3 regions of the Bradyrhizobium sp. SZCCHNRI1029 genome follow, and region 2 is predicted to be linked to each of the others. Evidence: predicted binding sites of a transcription regulator. Region 2 holds the regulator's gene; each other region holds the start of a gene.

Region 1 (5,598 bases), 680 kb from region 2:
GGGGTTCTGTTCGGCTTGATCATAGCGGCCTACTATCGTTACGGCGCTCGCAAATATAAGCTCCCTCTTTGGTCTGAAGTGAATGCTGGCCCGTAACGGTGCAGGCGTCCAAACGTTCTGCATGTCGGGTTTAATGGATTCAATTTGGTGCTAACCGTCATTGCGAGCGAAGCGAAGCAATCCAGGGCTCCGCGAAGATTCTGGATTGCTTCGTCGCTTCGCTCCTCGCAATGACGGAGCTTGTTGCTGCCATTCCGGCTTCGTCTGAGATCACGGCCACTCCGCGATGAAGCCCTTCGCCTTATAAGGTTCGATCTTGTCCCATTCGCTGAGCACGCGACGGCGGAATTCGGGATGGGTGTGCCAGAGATGGCGCGGGATGCCGAAGCCGTCGACCGTGAGCAGCATCTTCTCCACCTCGGGCCAGTATCGCTGCAGGGTCATCGCGTAGCGCCGCGCGGTCCAGCTGTTGCCGAGGCAGATCACGCTGCCGACATTGGCGAGGCCGAGCGCGGCGTCGATCACCGGCAGCGCGAGCGCGACGTTCTCGCCGGTATTCGTGGCGTGGTGCTCTTCGAGGATGCGCTCGGCCGGAATGCCGCGCCTCACCATGGCGGCCTTGATCAGCGTACACTCCGAAAGATCAGCGCCCGGCGTGATCCCGCCGCTGACGATGGCGTGGCGGAAGTAGCCCTGCTGCCACAGCTTCACCGCCGTCTCGGCACGCAGCTCCTCGTCGACGCGGGTCCCGAACACGAACAGGAGATCGGCCGGCCGCAGCGGCGTATCGGCGAAATGCCGCGCGTTGACCGCGGCGATCTCGGCGTCATCCGGTCTGCGCAGCGCGCGATCCTGCATCGTCCCACTCCGAAGGCGACTCGCTCACTCTGGCATGGTGCGCGAAATCTGCATGATCACATTCGGTGACCGGCGATGAGGTTGCGTGATCACGGCAGCAGCGCGGCCGGAATCTCCGTGAACGTGTAGCTGCGCGGCCTGTTGCGGGTGATGAAGCCGCCGACATACCAGGCGAACAGCGCGGCGAAGCCGATCAGGAACAACGCGCCCGACCATTCGGCGATGACGAGCGCGCGCACCAGAAGCCCGGCCATCGCCACGGCTAGCAGCGCAATCGCGGCGAGCGCCGCGCCGTAGGTGAAGCGGCCGAGGCCCGCAGTCAGCCGCGCGTTGCTGCCGCTGAAGGCGAGCCGCGCATGCAGGCCGACGATGAAGGCGCGGTAGGCCTCGCTCTGCGGCGCCATCAGGGCCGCCGTCTGCCACGAGACGGAGATGATGCTGAGGCGGCGGCCATCGCGATGGGTGATGTCGGCCCGAAAACGCTTCGCCTGCATCGACACCGGTCGGTAGGACAGCCGGATCGCGGCGATGTCGGCGTACGGCCACAGGCCGGTCCGGCCGGCGAACCGCCACGACAGCCCCTGCCCGGTCAGCTCGAACTGGTGCGCGGCCCCGATCAGCGACGCCTTGTAGGCGTAGCGGATCGCATCATCGCCGGCCGTGGTGGTGCGCTCGGAAATGGATCGGTCCTGTTGCGTGTGGCGCGCGCCTTATCCTACAAGCGGAGCATGAGCGAAACGATCTATTTTCCGCGCCACCTGATCCTGGCCGGGGCGATGGCCGCCGGCGTGCTGCTGGCGCTGGCCGTGCACATGCTCGGCGCCCGCTACGGGCTCGATCTCGGCGGCCTGTGGCAGACCGAGAGCGGCGCCTTCATGCCGGCGGGATCGGCGATCGCCTGGTGGCTGATCGCCACCGTCGGCTTCTCCTCGGGCTATTTCATCGCCAACATCATGCACAGCGCGGTATCGGGCGAGATCCCGCAGCGGATGCGCAACTTCCTGGTCGTGGTCGGCGTGCTGATGCTGGCCGGCATCGGCCAGGCGATCTCCGGCCCGAGCCCGGTGCCGTCGGCCTCGGGTGTGCTGGCCGGCCTCGCCGCGCTCTGCCTCGGCGCCCTGATGGCGTTCTGCGGCGCCAATTTCGCGCTGAGGAAGAGCTGACGCGTGGCATCCGGATGCGACGACGCCGCGCGGGATGTCCGCGCGGCGTTTTGTCTCATCGGCTCTGGTGACGCGATCAGCTCGCAGCACGCAGGTTGACGCCGCTCTCGGCGAGCTTGGTCAGCTTCATGTCGGTCGCCTTCTCCTCGTCGAGCGTCTTCTGCAGCACGGCGGCGCAGTCGCTGCGGCCGAGCTGCTTGGCCCAGGCGATCAGGCTGCCATAGCGCGTGATCTCGTAGTGCTCGGCCGCCTGGGCGGCGTTGATCAGCGCTGCGTCCAGCACCGCCTTGTCGTCGACCTCGCCGGCGACCTCGTCGGCCTCCTCGATGATGCCGTCGATCGCCGGACAGTCGACCGCCTTGGCCGCGATGCCGTGCATCTTGAACACCTGTTCGAGACGCGTCACATGCGTCTTCGTCTCATCGAGATGGGTCAGAAAGCCCTGCTTGAGCTTCTGATCCGTCGCCTTGTCCGCCATCTTCGGCAGCGCTTTGACGAGCTGGTTCTCGGCGTAATAGATGTCCTGCAGCTGATGAACGAACAGATCGTTCATCGTCTTGATGTCCTTGGTGAACAGTCCCATTTGTTTCACGTCCTCTCGGTTCGGAACATGGCAGGTCCCTCCCCTGACCGATCGTCGCCATGTTCGCTGTGCGCTAACCGGCGGCTACGGCGGTTGTTCCGGCGTACCGCCCCTGCCGAACCGGTCGCAGGGACGAGGGTTCTCGTGAACCGCGCGGGCGACCAGTTGGACCGAATTGAGGCGGACGGGCCGCCAGCTATGTGACCGGAGTGTGACAGACCCGCGCCGCATGGGTCGGAGCTGAGCTGTGTCAAGGACTGCACAAGGCGCGCATTTTAGCATAAGGAACAGGCTGTCACGAATTGCCCGCCCCATCGATCAATGGTTTCGCCTCTTTTCCAAGATCTAGTACCGCCCCGCCGGGAGGATGAATGCAGCGCCTGCTGACCACGCTTGGGCGTGGCTTCAAGAAATGGATCGGCTGGAAGCGGCTGGGGATTGCAGCGAGCCTTGCGATCATCGCCTTCGCGATCACGACACTCGTGCGCACGCTGAAGGGCGTCGATGCCGGCGTCATCCTGACCGCGCTCACCGAAATCCCGCCCGGTCACATCGCCCTCGCGGCCTTGTGTGTGGTCGGCGCGTTCTGCACGCTGACCTTCTATGACTATTTTGCACTGCGAACGATTGGCAAGAAACACGTGCCCTATCGCATCGCGGCGATGAGCGCCTTCACCAGCTATTCGATCGGCCACAACATCGGCGCCACCGTGTTCACCGGCGGCGCCATCCGGTTTCGGATCTACTCCGACTACGGCCTGTCCGCGATCGACGTCGCCAAGATCTGCTTCCTGTCAGGCCTGACCTTCTGGCTCGGCAATCTGTTCGTACTCGGCATCGGTATGACCTTGCATCCGGCCGCCGCCACCGCGATGGACCAGTTGCCCCCGGCGGTGAACCAGTTGATCGCGATCGGCATCCTGGGGGCGATCTTCGCCTATCTCGGCTGGCTGACCGCCGGCAAGAACCGGCGCCAGCTCGGCCAGAACGGCTGGAAGGTGGTGCTGCCCTCGGCGCAGCTCACGCTCGTGCAGATCCTGATCGGAGTGGTCGACCTCGGCTTCTGCGCGCTGGCGATGTACCTCCTCGTCCCCGCCGCTCCGCCGATCGATTTCCTGTCGCTGTCGGTGGTGTTCATCCTCGCCACCCTGCTCGGCTTCGCCAGCCACGCGCCCGGCAGCATCGGCGTGTTCGATGCCGCGATGCTCGTGGCGCTGCCGCAGTTCGGGCGCGAGCAGTTGCTGGCCACCCTGCTCGTTTTCCGCGTGCTGTATTTCGTGATCCCGTTCGCGACGGCGATCTCCATCATGGGCATCAGGGAACTCTGGCTGAACGTCGTGAAGCCGTGGCAGGAGCGGCGCCGGCTGAACTCAGCCTGCGAGGACGAGGTCGCCGCCAAGCGCGCCGCGGCCACGGCGCCCGCCGCGGTTCCCCAGCGCATCAAGCGCCACTCCCAGCGCTGAGCAGCAATCGTCTCGCGGATGACGCGACGGTTCGACCCTCGACCGGTTGAACTCGCGTGCGATCCTCTTATTTCCGCCCCATCCCTGACGTGAATCCTTGCGCATGACCCGAATGCCCCTTCGTCCGCTGCTCGCCGCCTGCGTCCTGGCCGGCCTGCTCGCCCCTCTCGCCGCCACCGAGGCGGCCGCGCAGTTCGGCGCAGCGCCGCTGCAGATCAGCTGGGAGGTGCGCAACCGCTTCCGTCTCTTCCGGGAGGAGCGCGACTTCCTGCTGCATACCGAGAGCACGCGCGACCGCTCCATTCTCGCCGCCGAGCAGGCGTTGGCGGTGCAGAGCGACGGCCGCGGCTGGGCCCGGAACGTCGTCAACCGGCTCTGCATCGACCTCGCCGGCCGCATCAACGAGCCGTGCACGCGCGACAACGTCAAGGAAAGCTATCTCACGCCGATCGACCATCCGATCACCGTGCGCCTGACCGGCCCGGTCCCGGTCGGCGCCACCTGCGCGTGGTCGTTCGACGACGGCGACGGGCCGCAGACCTCGACATTCGACTGCGCCGAACCGGTCAACCTGCGCGTCCGCTACGGCCGCCAGACCGTCGCATCCGTCGATGTCGCCAGCCCGGAAGGCACGCAGCAGGTGTCGACCGGAATCCAGGTCCGCGACGTCCTGATCGCCGGCCTCGGCGACAGCATCGCCTCCGGCGAGGGCAACCCGGACCGCCCGATCGCGCTCGCCGACGACGGCTTCTGCTTCCGCTCCTATCTCGGCGGTCCGACGGCGCAATATTATCGGCCGAGCCGGGCCGGCTTCAAAGGCGGCCGCGCCTGCGAGGCGCCGGACACGCTGCAGAACTGGCAGAAGCACAGCGCGGTCTGGCTCAACGCCGCCTGCCACCGCTCGCTCTACAGCTACCAGACCCGCACGGCGCTGGCGCTCGCGGTGCGCTATCCTCATGTCGCGGTCACCTACCTGCCGCTCGCCTGCACGGGCGCCACCATCGCCGATGGCCTGTTCGGCAGCCAGCGCGCACGCGAATGCACGCCGGGCCGCGCCGCGACCACCTGCGCCGGCAGCGTCAACGGCCAGCTCGGCGAGCTGCGCGAGGCGCTGACCGCGGCCAAGCGTCGCCAGCCGGACCGCAAGCTCGATCTGATTCTGCTGTCGATCGGCGCCAACGACATCAACTTCTCCGGTCTCGTCGCCGACGTCATCGTCGATACGCCGACCGAACGCACGCTGTTCAAGCGCTCAGGCGTGATCGGCTCGGTGGAGGAATCGCGCAGCGAGCTGGCACGCGACCTGCCGCAGGGTTTTGCCAAGCTGCGCGAGGCGCTGAAGCCGCTGGTCGGCGACCTCTCGCACGTCATCTACACCTCCTACGGCAACCCGGCACTGAGCGGCCCCGGCACGCCCTGCCCGGGTGGTCCGGCCGGTTTCGAGGTCCACCCATCGTTCAATGCCAATCCGCAGCGGCTCGCCAAGGTCGCGGGCTTCGTCGAGAACGAGTTCCTGCCGTCACTGCGCGGA
Region 2 (5,598 bases):
TGCCGGCGAGCTTGGCCGTCTGCAGATAGTTCTGCGCGCTCTCGAAGCCCGGCGAGGTGCAGGCGATGCAGGCGTAGCCGCCCTTGGTGCAGGAGCCGCCGCCGTTCCACGAGCGCTGATTGCAGTCGCCGACCGCTTGCGTTGCGCGGCAGCCGAGATGCTCCATCAGGCAGCCGCGCTCCGACATCGTCTCCGCGCTCGCCTTGAACTCGTAGAACTCGTTGCGCGAGCAGCCGTGATGCGCCAGGTGATTGGCGATGAAGGTCGGACGGCCGACTGCGTCGAGGCCGTCTGCCGACAGATCGCCCGAGGTGAGCGCCAGCAGGCTTTCCATCATCCAACCCGGATGCGGCGCACAGCCTGCGACGTTGATCACCGGCAGCCCGCGTTTCGAGCGGAAGCCCGCGCCGAGCGCGCCGCCGATGTCGCTGCCCTCGAACTGCAATCCGACCGCATCGGTCGGGTTGATGCCGGCAGCAGGAATGCCGCCATAGGCGGCGCAACTGCCGACGGCAACGACGTAGTCGGCCAGCGGCGCCAGATCGAGCAGCCAGTGATAGATCGAGCGGTTGGTGCCGGCGAGCATGTTGAAGCGGCCGGTCAGGCCAGGTCCGCGCGCCACCGAGCCTTCGAGCACCAGCAGATCGAGCCGCTCGCGACCGTCGCGGATCGCCTCCAACAGCTCCACCACCTCGTCTCCGGTCTGCTCGCTGACGGAGGGATGCCATACCAGATCGATGCCGGATTGGCGCAGCTCGTCGAACCAGCCGGACGCGCCGCTTTCCAGGATCGACATCGTGCAGCCGCCGCAGCTCGCACCCTGCAGCCATAGCATCCTGATCGTTCCCTCAGAGCCGACCATCATAAGGCCCCGCTCCTAGCCCGTCTTAAGCGTTCCGCTTCGTATCACCGGCGGGTTTAGCGCCCCCGCATGAACACTGGCAAGCGCTTCCCCGGGGATAGCCTCGGAACCGCGCTGGCTGCGACCGAGCAGCATGGCGACCGCCCAGATCAGTCCGAACAGGCCAATCGCGACGATCCCGAGATTGGCGACATCGTCGCCCAGCGCGGTGGCGACCCCCGTCCATCCCCCGGTCAGGCCAAGCCGCGGCGCCAACAGCGTGATCGCCTCGAAGCCGCCGATCACCAGCGCGATGGCAACGGATGCGCCGGTGATCACGAGGTTATAGCGCAGCTTGCGTGCGGGATCGGTCAGCGCCCAGCGATAGGCGCCCGCCATCAGCATGCTGTCGGCGGTGTCGACGGTGGCCATCGCAGCCGCGAACAGCGCCGGAAACACCAGGACATGGGCGAGGCTCGCGCCGCGCGCTGCCTCGGTTGCCGACAGGCTGAGAAGCCCGATCTCGCTCGCAGTGTCGAAGCCGAGACCGAACAGGAAACCGAGCGGATACATGTGCCAGGCGCGTCCCACCAGGCGGAGCACCGGGCGCAGCAGGCGGATGAGGATGCCCCGTCCGGAGCTTCCGGCGGTTTCCATCTCGGACTGCGGCTGTGCGGCGCGGCGCCAGAGGTTCACGAACAGAATGAGGTTCGCCAACGCGATCAGCAGCAGGAAGCCGGCCGACACCGACGTGCCGATGACGCCGCCGATCGCCCTGATCGCGCTCTCTTCATCCAGGAGGTCGGCGCCGGCGATGAGGCTCACGACGATGGTGGCGATGACGACGACGCTGGAATGGCCGAGCGCAAAATACAGGCCGGCGGCGCGCGGGGCGCTACCGTCCTGCACCAGCTTCCGCACGACGTTGTCGATCGCCGCGATGTGATCCGCATCGACCGCATGGCGCAGTCCGAGCAGCCAGGCCAGCATCGCGGTGCCGACGATGGCGGGCCGGTCGGCGTAGAGCGCGAACGCCCAGGCCCAGGCGAGCGCGTTGGCGGCGACCAGCCCGCCGACGAGCGCAACGTTGCGGCCGGGCTGCGATCGCCACCACAGCAGCCGAGGGGCACGAGGATGATCAATTTGAACAATCGTCATACTCGGACTATAGCAAGAGCCAGGCCAGTTCGGTAAAGCCCCCCGCTGCAGGCAAAAGCTGCAGGAAAACGTGGGCGGCCCTTCCCGGATTGCCCTCTCGCTTGGCAACCCGCTATCCAGTCACGCACAGTTCATGACCAGCGGCGGGACATCTTCTTCTCTCGCCCCTCCTTCGCTCACCGCATCGAGGCACTCTGTGCCGTGATCTCGCGCCGCACGACCGCCTCGAACTGGCTCGCGGGGGCTGCGAACATCAGCCGGGTCTCCTCGTGGAACGCCGAGAAGATGCCGACCACGGCCGGCTGTCCGCCGACTTCGGCCATGATGGGGGAGCCCGAATAGCCGAAATTGGCGAGGCAATGCACCGTCAGCAGCATCCCGTCCTTGGTCATGCCGGCGCTGCAATTGCGCTGGCCGGTCGGCGAATAGCGCCGCTCCTGGCCGTAGCCGATCTCGGAGATGGTTCCGGCCGAGGTCGCAGCCTGCAATTCCTCGCGCGTCAGCGCCTTGACCGCGACCGGCTTCGACGGCAGCGCGTCCTTCAGCACGATCAATGCCCAATCGGCGGGCGAGCGGTCGAGCGACCACCTGTCGTGCCGGGTCGGGACGAAATCGGGCGCCACGATCAGCTTGTCGGCGACCGACGATGCCGCCGGCGTGCCCCTGTTCATGCCGGCCAGGAAGCGGACGTTGCCGGGGCTGACCTGCGCCACGCCGTTGAACACGCAATGCGCCGCGGTGAGCACGACGCGCGGCGCGACCAGCGTGCCGGTGCACCAGCCGCCGGTCGAGTATTGCGCGACGGTGACGACGCCGATCGACGACGCCGGCCACGAGGTGGGATCGACGACCTCGCCGATGTGACGGTCGAGCCCGAGCAGTTGCTCCGGACGCGGAGCGGCGATGCCGGCCTCCGCCGATTCCGGCTTCGGCCGCCAGGCCGCAATGGCAGTCTGAGCCTGGACGCGCTGCGGCTCGGTCAACTTGACCCGCTGCACGTCGCGGCCGGCCGATCGCACGCCGCTACGGCCCGCCATCACCAGCCAGGCATAGCCCTGCACGACGTCCTGTTTCACACCGCGGCCGTCGAGCAGCATCAGGCCGAGCATGTATTGCGACTGGGCGAAGCCCTGCGCCGCGGCGCGGCTGAACCAGCGGCCGGCTTCGCCGTAATTGCTCGCAACACCTTCGCCGTTGACGTAGGCGATGCCGAGATAGTGTTGCGCGACGGCGAGCCCCTGATCGGCGGCCTTGCGGTACCACGCCAGCGCCTCGGCGGGGTTGCGCGGTTGGCCCCAGCCGAAGGCGTGCATGAAGCCGACGTCGAACTGCGCCCGCGCATCGCCCTTGGCGGCCAGCGGCAGCAGCCGTCGCATCGCCGCCGCATGCTGCCCGTTGCCTGCCGCCGCGACCGCGTCTTCGAGCTCGGCGGCCGTGGCGCCCGCCGCGCCGCCGAGCAGCACGGCAAGAGATATGATGATGGTCTTGATCAAGGGCGTCCGCTGGGACCGAAACATCGTGACGGCCACGAAGCAGACACGATCAAGACGGCGGCGGCGTGGCGGAAAGCGGACCGCGATCTCCTCAATCGGGCCGCCTCGCGTCTCACACCTGCTGCGTCCTCACGCCGGATCGCCCCTTACACCTGCTCGCTCTTGGCGAAGCGATCATCGAGCGCATAACCGGCGCCGCGCACGGTGCGGATCGGGTCCTGCTCGCGGCCGGGATTGAGCAGCTTGCGCAGGCGGCCGATATGGACGTCGACGGTGCGCTCGTCGATGTAGATGTCGCGGCCCCAGACACTGTCGAGCAGCTGCTCGCGGCTGAACACGCGGCCGGGATGCTCCAGGAAGAACTCGAGCAGGCGGTATTCGGTCGGGCCGAGATCGATCGGCCTACCAGAGCGCGCCACGCGGCGCTTCTCGCGGTCGAGCTCGATGTCGCCATAGGACAGCACGGTCGCCAGCCGCTCCGGACTCGCCCGCCGCAGCAGGCCTTTCACCCGCGCCAGAAGCTCCGGCACCGAGAACGGCTTGACGATGTAGTCGTCGGCGCCGGTCGCGAGGCCGCGCACGCGCTCGCTCTCCTCGCCGCGTGCGGTGAGCATGATGATCGGCAACTGCCGGGTCTCGGTCCGCGCCCGCAGGCGGCGGCACAGCTCGATGCCGGACAGGCCCGGCAGCATCCAGTCGAGCACGACGAGATCGGGAACACGCTCCTTCAGGCGCGTGTCGGCTTCGTCGCCGCGCGCCACTGTCTCGACCTCGTAGCCTTCGGCCTCGAGGTTGTAGCGCAGCAGCGTCGTCAGCGCCTCCTCGTCCTCCACCACCAGAATTCGGGCGCCCATGTCTGAACCGTCTCTCTCAGTTGCCGGGGATCGTCGATGCGAAGCTCGTCATGTCGCCCTTCGGGCGCTTGTCCATGATCTGCTGGCCTTCGATCATATAGAACACCGTCTCGGCGATGTTGGTCGCGTGATCGCCGATGCGCTCGATATTCTTGGCGCAGAACATCAGGTGGATGCAGAACGAGATGTTGCGCGGATCCTCCATCATGTAGGTCAGGAGCTCGCGAAACAGCGAGGTGCAGATGGCATCGACTTCCTCATCGCCCTTCCACACCGTCATCGCCGCCGGCAAATCGTGCGCGGCATAGGCGTCCAGCACCGTCTTGACCTGCGACTGCACGAGATCGGTCATGTGCTCGAGCCCGCGGATCAGCTTCAGCGGATGGAAGTCGCTCTCCAGCGCCGCGACGCGCTTGCCGATGTTCTTGGCGAGGTCGCCGATGCGCTCCAGATCGGTCGCCACGCGCATCGCGCCGACGATCTCGCGCAGGTCGACCGCCATCGGCTGTCGCCGGGCGATGGTGAGAACGGCGCGCTCCTCGATGATGCGCTGCAGCTTGTCGACCTCGGCGTCGGTGGCGACCACCTTCTGGCCGAGCGCGATGTCGCGTCGCACCAGCGCATCGACGGAATCGACGATCAGCCGCTCGGCGAGGCCGCCCATCTCCGATACCAGACGGGTGAGGTCCTGCAGATCGCTGTCGAACGCCTTGGCGGTATGTTCACTGGCCATGATGATCTCCTGAAGACAATGTCGTCGGCGTCAGCCGAACCGGCCGGTGATGTAATCCTGGGTCCGCCGATCGCTCGGCGAGGTGAAGATCTTGCTGGTGTCGTCGAACTCGATCAGCTCGCCGAGATACATGAAGGCGGTCTTGTCGGAGACGCGCGCCGCCTGCTGCATGTTATGCGTCACGATGGCGATCGTATAGTTTTCGGCGAGTTCCTGGATCAGCTCCTCGACCTTGGCGGTCGAGATCGGATCGAGCGCCGAGCACGGCTCGTCGAACAGGATCACCTCCGGCCGGACCGCCACGGTACGCGCGATGCACAGCCGCTGCTGCTGGCCGCCGGACAGCGACAGGCCCGAGGCGTTGAGCTTGTCCTTGACCTCGTTCCACAACGCGCCGCCGCGCAGCGCCTTCTCGACCCGGTCGTCCATCTCCGACTTGGAGATCTTCTCATAGAGGCGGATGCCGAAGGCGATGTTCTCGTAGATCGTCATCGGGAACGGCGTCGGCTTCTGGAACAC
Region 3 (5,598 bases), on a different contig from region 2:
CGGCATCAACCGCTTGGCGCCGTCGACCGCACAGATCCTGTTCTGGGTGTTCTCGGCCTTGATGGGCATCTCGCTGTCGTCGATCTTCCTGGTGTACACCCACACCTCGATCGTGCGGGTGTTCTTCATCACCGCGGCGACGTTCGGCGCGCTGAGCCTCTACGGCTACACGACCAAGCGTGACATGACGGGCATGGGCTCGTTCCTGTTCATGGGCCTGATCGGCATCGTGCTGGCGAGCCTCGTGAACCTGTTCCTGGCGAGCTCGATGCTGCAGTTCATCGTCTCGGTGATCGGCGTGTTCGTGTTCGCCGGCCTGACCGCCTGGGACACGCAGCGTCTGAAGAACGAGTACATCTACGGCTACGCTTCCGCGGGCGGCGACATCGCGGAGCGCGCGGCAATCACCGGCGCCCTGTCGCTGTACTTGAACTTCATCAACCTGTTCACGCTGCTGCTGCAGTTGCTCGGACAGCGCGACTGATATCCAACCGCTCGAACGAGCGACCTTCGAAGCCCCGGCCTCACCGCCGGGGCTTTTCGTTTGCACAAACCCCGATTGCGACCGGCGCAAAGCCGCAGCGGCAGCCATGCCGCGAGGCCGGATTGATCGCCGCGTCCGCCCGGGTATGCTTCCCCCCATGTCCGACATTGAAATCCGGCCCACCCAGGAGGCCGACCTTCCCGCCATCACCGCCATCTACGGCCAAGCCGTCCGCGAGGGCACGGCCACCTTCGAGCTCGACCCTCCGGATCTGGCGGAGATGACGCGCCGCTTCCGGGCGCTCCGCGACGGCGGCTTCCCCTATTTCGCTGCCCTGCTGGACGGAGAGGTGGTGGGCTATGCCTATGCCGGGCCCTACCGGCCCCGCCCTGCCTATCGCTTCACGGTGGAGAACTCGGTCTATCTCGCTCCGGCCAGCCAGCGTCGCGGCATCGGGATGCGCCTGATGCGGCGGCTGATCGACGCCTGTGAGGAGGGAGGCTTTCGCCAGATGATCGCCGTCATCGGCGACTCCGCCAATTCCGGCTCGGTCGGGCTGCATACCGCCTGCGGCTTCCAGATGATCGGCACCCACCCGAGCGTCGGCCTGAAATTCGGCCGCTGGCTCGATACTGTGATGATGCAGCGCCCGCTCGGGGCCGGGAGCAGCGACGCCCCGGCGTAAGGCAACGCCAGTCGGAATGTCATGATCAAGCCGGAGCGCGTGGGATCAGACCAGGGCTGGTTTCGGCGCGATCACCAGCAGCACGCGCTCGAGCTCGTGGCCGCGGCGCAGGATCAGCCCGGTGGCCGAGATCACGCTGTACATGCCCTGTTTGCGTGCGAGACGCGGATCCTTCTCGATGCGGTAGATCGGCACCTCGGACGCCCGGCGAAACACGGAGAAGACGGCCCGGTCACGCAGGAAGTCGATCGAATAGTCGCGCCACTCACCGTCGGCGACCATGCGGCCGTAGAGGTTCAGGATGCGGTTCAGCTCCAGGCGGTCGAACGTCACCCGGCTCGGCGCTGCGGCCGCACTGCGCGCCGCCGCGCGGTTCTCGCTGGGGTCGGCGTCCTCCGGCGTGAGGTTCATTGGCGTCCTCCTGTCATCCGTGTGACATGATCGCGCCATCCGGCAGAAGCCGCAAGGGGCCGTTTTCGTTGTTGAAGTTCGACCGAGCCTGCGAGGCCGTCGGTTCCGCGAACACGCAAGCGTCACGGGATCGTTAGCAGAATCATAATCGCGCCGTCTTTCCGCCCACCGACCGCCCCCGACCTTCGGCATAAGATTCGTGTGCGTTGGCCCGGTCCTTTCGGTTCCGGATTCCTCAGCCCCCAGCCCCCCGGGGTCGTCAGGATCGGGTCTATTCACAAGTAAGGCAAAGGGCCAACGCAAGTTGGTCCTTTTGCTTTTCTGGCGTGAGCTGCACGTAAGATCATCGCGACGCGCCGTCGCACGGACGTGACGCGCCCAACGCAGGTCAGCGAAAACGAAGATCAGGACGACGGAAGAGATCAGCGCTCGGGACCGCGCGCCGTTGCTGAAGCCCGTCCGCCCAACGGCAACTCGGAAAAGGCGGCCCCGAGCATCGGCCCAGGGCGGTCGCGACTGCCGTCCTGCACATAGACGACGGTGCCATCGACGCCCTCGCGGGCGATCTTCTCCAGCGGCACGCTCCATCTGACCGGCGACCCGTTCCAGTCACCCAGCTTCTGAAGACCGCGAACGACGTTGTAATAGGTCAGGTCACGGCCGCTGTTCTCGCCGCGGCCGACCGAGATCGGGACCACCCGCGAGATCGAGCAGACCCAGACCTCGCCGTGCTTGCGCGGCATCTGGTCGTTGGCCGCGGCCACGGAGACAGTAAGGTCCTGGCCGTCGACCGACAGCCTCACCGGCACCGACATCACGCTGCCACCCTGGACGGTCTCCTCGATGGCACCCTCGATCGCCTCGCGGTCGCTGCCGATCACATGCACGGAGCCGTTGACCACCGCCTGCGGCGTATAGACCTCGCGGTCGCCGCGCGCACGAGAATAGGCCCGCTGCCGGGCCGTGAAGCGGGAGTCGGCCAGCGTGTCCTTCCAGCCGAGATAGTCCCAGTAGTCGATCGGCAGCGACAGCGCGATGACCGAAGGATCTCTGGCGAGCTCGCCGAGGATCTTGTCAGCCGGCGGGCAGGACGAACAGCCTTGCGAGGTGAAGAGTTCGATCACCGCACGGGGATCGGACGCAGCTGGCCGGACGAAAGCGATGACCGCACAGACACTCAGCGCTGCGCGCGACCACCACGACATCTGTCCACTCATCGCCACTGTCCCGTCTGGACCACCGTCCGCTGCGCCCTGTGCATCACTGCATCCGCGATGCCGTCCTCGTAGTTAACAAACCGAAAATGCAAAAGAGGCGGCCTTTGTCATAGGCCGCCTCCTTCATCACCCGCTACTCACTTCAGAGTGAGCCAAACTGTCGCATCGCGCCTTGGTTAAGCGGCGAGCTTGCGCAACACGTAGTGCAGGATGCCGCCGTTGCGGTAGTAGTCGAGCTCGTCGAGCGTATCGATCCGGCAGAGCAGCGGCACCTGCTGCGCCGCACCGTCGGCCGAGACGATCTCGGCGGTCAGGGTTTGGCGCGGCTTCAGGTCGCCTTGCAGGCCCTTGATGGTAACCTTCTCGTCGCCCTTGAGGCCGAGCGAGGACCAGGACGTGCCTTCCTGGAAGGTGAGCGGCAGCACGCCCATACCCACCAGATTGGAGCGATGGATGCGCTCGAAGCTCTGGCAGATCACGGCACGGACGCCCAGCAGCCGGGTACCTTTGGCGGCCCAGTCGCGCGACGAACCGTTGCCGTATTCGGCGCCGGCGAACACCACCAGCGGCACGCCCTCTTCCTGATACTTCATCGCGGCGTCGTAGATCGACATCTGCTCGCCGTCGGGCCAGTGCTTGGTCAGGCCGCCCTCGGGAATGTTGCCGTCGGCACCCTTGAGCATGAAGTTCTTGATGCGGATGTTGGCGAAGGTGCCGCGCATCATGATCTCGTGATTGCCGCGGCGCGTGCCGTACTGGTTGAAGTCAGCCGGGCGGACCTGGTGCTCGCTGAGGAACTTGCCGGCGGGCGAGGTCAGCTTGATCGAACCGGCCGGCGAGATGTGGTCGGTCGTGATCTTGTCGCCGAACAGCGCCAGCACGCGAGCCTCGACGATGTCCTTGATCGGCTCGGGCTCCTTCTTCATGCCCTCGAAATACGGCGGGTTCTGCACGTAGGTCGACGACATGTTCCAGCGATAGGTCTCGCTCTCGACCGTCTTGATCTTGCGCCAGTTGGTGTCGCCCTTGAACACGTCGGCGTAGCGCTTCTTGAAGATCGACGCCTTGACGAACTTCTTGACGAAGTCGTTGACCTCCTTGGTCGTCGGCCAGATGTCCTTCAGGTAGACCGGCTTCTTGTCCTTGCCGATGCCGATCGGCTCGACCGAAAGATCCTTGGTCACGGTGCCGGCCAGCGCATAGGCCACGACCAGCGGCGGCGAGGCCAGATAGTTGGCCTGCACGTCCGGCGAGACGCGGCCTTCGAAGTTGCGGTTACCCGACAGCACGGCCGCCGCGACCACGCCGTTGTCGTTGATCGACTTCGAGATCTCCTCCGGCAGCGGGCCGGAATTGCCGATGCAGGTGGTGCAGCCGAATCCGACGAGGTTGAAGCCGACCTTGTCGAGGTCCTTCTGCAGGCCCGAGTTGGCAAGGTATTCGGCAACCACCTGACTGCCGGGAGCGAGGGAGGTCTTCACCCACGGCTTGGCCTTGAGGCCCTTGGCGGCGGCGTTGCGGGCCAGCAGGCCGGCGCCGATCAGCACGCTCGGGTTGGAGGTGTTGGTGCAGGAGGTGATGGCGGCGATGACGACGTCGCCATGGCCGATGTCGAAGTCCTTGCCCTCGACCGGGAAGCGCTGCGCAGCGGCATCCGGCTTCTTGTACTCGCCGGCCAGCGCAGTCGCGAAGCCTTCGGCCACTGCGGGGAGCGCGATGCGGCCCTCGGGACGCTTCGGACCGGCCATTGACGGCACGACGTCGGCGAGATCGAGGGTCAGCGTCTGCGTGAACACCGGATCGGGCGACTTGGCGGTGCGGAACAGGCCCTGCGCCTTGGCATAGGCCTCGACCAGCGCAACGCGCGGGGCCTTGCGGCCTGAGGTCTTGAGATAGTCGATGGTGGCGGCGTCGACCGGGAAGAAGCCGCAGGTCGCGCCATACTCGGGGGCCATGTTGGCGATGGTCGACTTGTCGGCGACCGAGAGATGGTCGAGGCCGGGGCCGAAGAACTCGACGAACTTGCCGACCACGCCGAGCTTGCGCAGCATCTGGGTGACGGTCAGCACCAGGTCGGTCGCGGTCACGCCTTCCTTCAGCGCGCCGGTCAGCTTGAAGCCGACGACGTCGGGCAGCAGCATCGACAGCGGCTGGCCGAGCATGCAGGCCTCGGCCTCGATGCCGCCAACGCCCCAGCCGAGCACGGCGAGACCATTGACCATGGTGGTGTGGGAGTCAGTGCCGACCAGCGAATCCGGATAGGCGACCTCGAAGGTGCCCTTGGTGCGGCCGACCGTCATCTTCTCCTTCTTGGTCCAGACCGTCTGCGCCAGGTATTCGAGGTTGACCTGGTGGCAGATGCCGGTGCCGGGCGGCACGACGGAGAAGTTCGAGAACGCCTTCTGGCCCCATTTCAGGAATTCGTAACGCTCCTGGTTCTGCTTGTACTCCTCGGCGACGTTCTTGCCGAACGCCTTGTTGTCACCGAAGTAGTTCACGATCACCGAGTGGTCGATGACGAGATCGACCGGCACCAGCGGGTTGATCTTCTCGGCATCGCCGCCGAGCGCCTGCATCGCGTTGCGCATCGCCGCGAGGTCGACCACGGCCGGAACGCCGGTGAAATCCTGCATCAACACGCGCGCCGGGCGGAAGGCGATCTCGTGCTCCAGCGACTTCTTGCGCAGCCATTTGGACACCGCAATGATGTCGTCCTTGGTGACGGTGCGACCGTCCTCGTTGCGCAGCAGATTCTCGAGCAGCACCTTCATCGAGTAGGGCAGCTTGGAGATGTCCTTGAG

What was found. Region 2 encodes PhoB, which activates phosphate uptake and scavenging genes when phosphate is short. Its sites were predicted from a motif close to TGTCATNNANCTGTCAT; they were not measured.
Region 1: QW861_RS09140 (YbhN family protein) is a predicted target of PhoB. The motif match lies at 2,805-2,821, and genes of this name have one in related genera.
Region 3: QW861_RS27445 (DUF2794 domain-containing protein) is a predicted target of PhoB. The motif match lies at 1,592-1,608, and genes of this name have one in related genera.

Annotation. Positions count from the first base shown of each region.
Region 1 is NZ_JAUEUK010000002.1:744,322-749,919, reverse strand. It holds gene QW861_RS09165 (DUF6404 family protein) at 1-96, shown strand, start outside; gene QW861_RS09160 (YdcF family protein) at 271-858, opposite strand; gene QW861_RS09155 (hypothetical protein) at 948-1,538, opposite strand; gene QW861_RS09150 (hypothetical protein) at 1,587-2,021, shown strand; gene QW861_RS09145 (ferritin-like domain-containing protein) at 2,098-2,604, opposite strand; gene QW861_RS09140 (YbhN family protein) at 2,976-4,067, shown strand; gene QW861_RS09135 (hypothetical protein) at 4,171-5,598, shown strand, end outside.
Region 2 is NZ_JAUEUK010000002.1:65,935-71,532, reverse strand. It holds gene QW861_RS05965 (HupU protein) at 1-862, opposite strand, end outside; gene QW861_RS05960 (HoxN/HupN/NixA family nickel/cobalt transporter) at 878-1,999, opposite strand; gene QW861_RS05955 (trypsin-like serine protease) at 2,176-3,492, opposite strand; gene phoB (phosphate regulon transcriptional regulator PhoB) at 3,639-4,346, opposite strand; gene phoU (phosphate signaling complex protein PhoU) at 4,363-5,079, opposite strand; gene pstB (phosphate ABC transporter ATP-binding protein PstB) at 5,110-5,598, opposite strand, start outside.
Region 3 is NZ_JAUEUK010000011.1:97,285-102,882, forward strand. It holds gene QW861_RS27435 (Bax inhibitor-1/YccA family protein) at 1-484, shown strand, start outside; gene QW861_RS27440 (GNAT family N-acetyltransferase) at 642-1,169, shown strand; gene QW861_RS27445 (DUF2794 domain-containing protein) at 1,215-1,580, opposite strand; gene QW861_RS27450 (DUF1223 domain-containing protein) at 2,003-2,785, opposite strand; gene acnA (aconitate hydratase AcnA) at 2,974-5,598, opposite strand, start outside.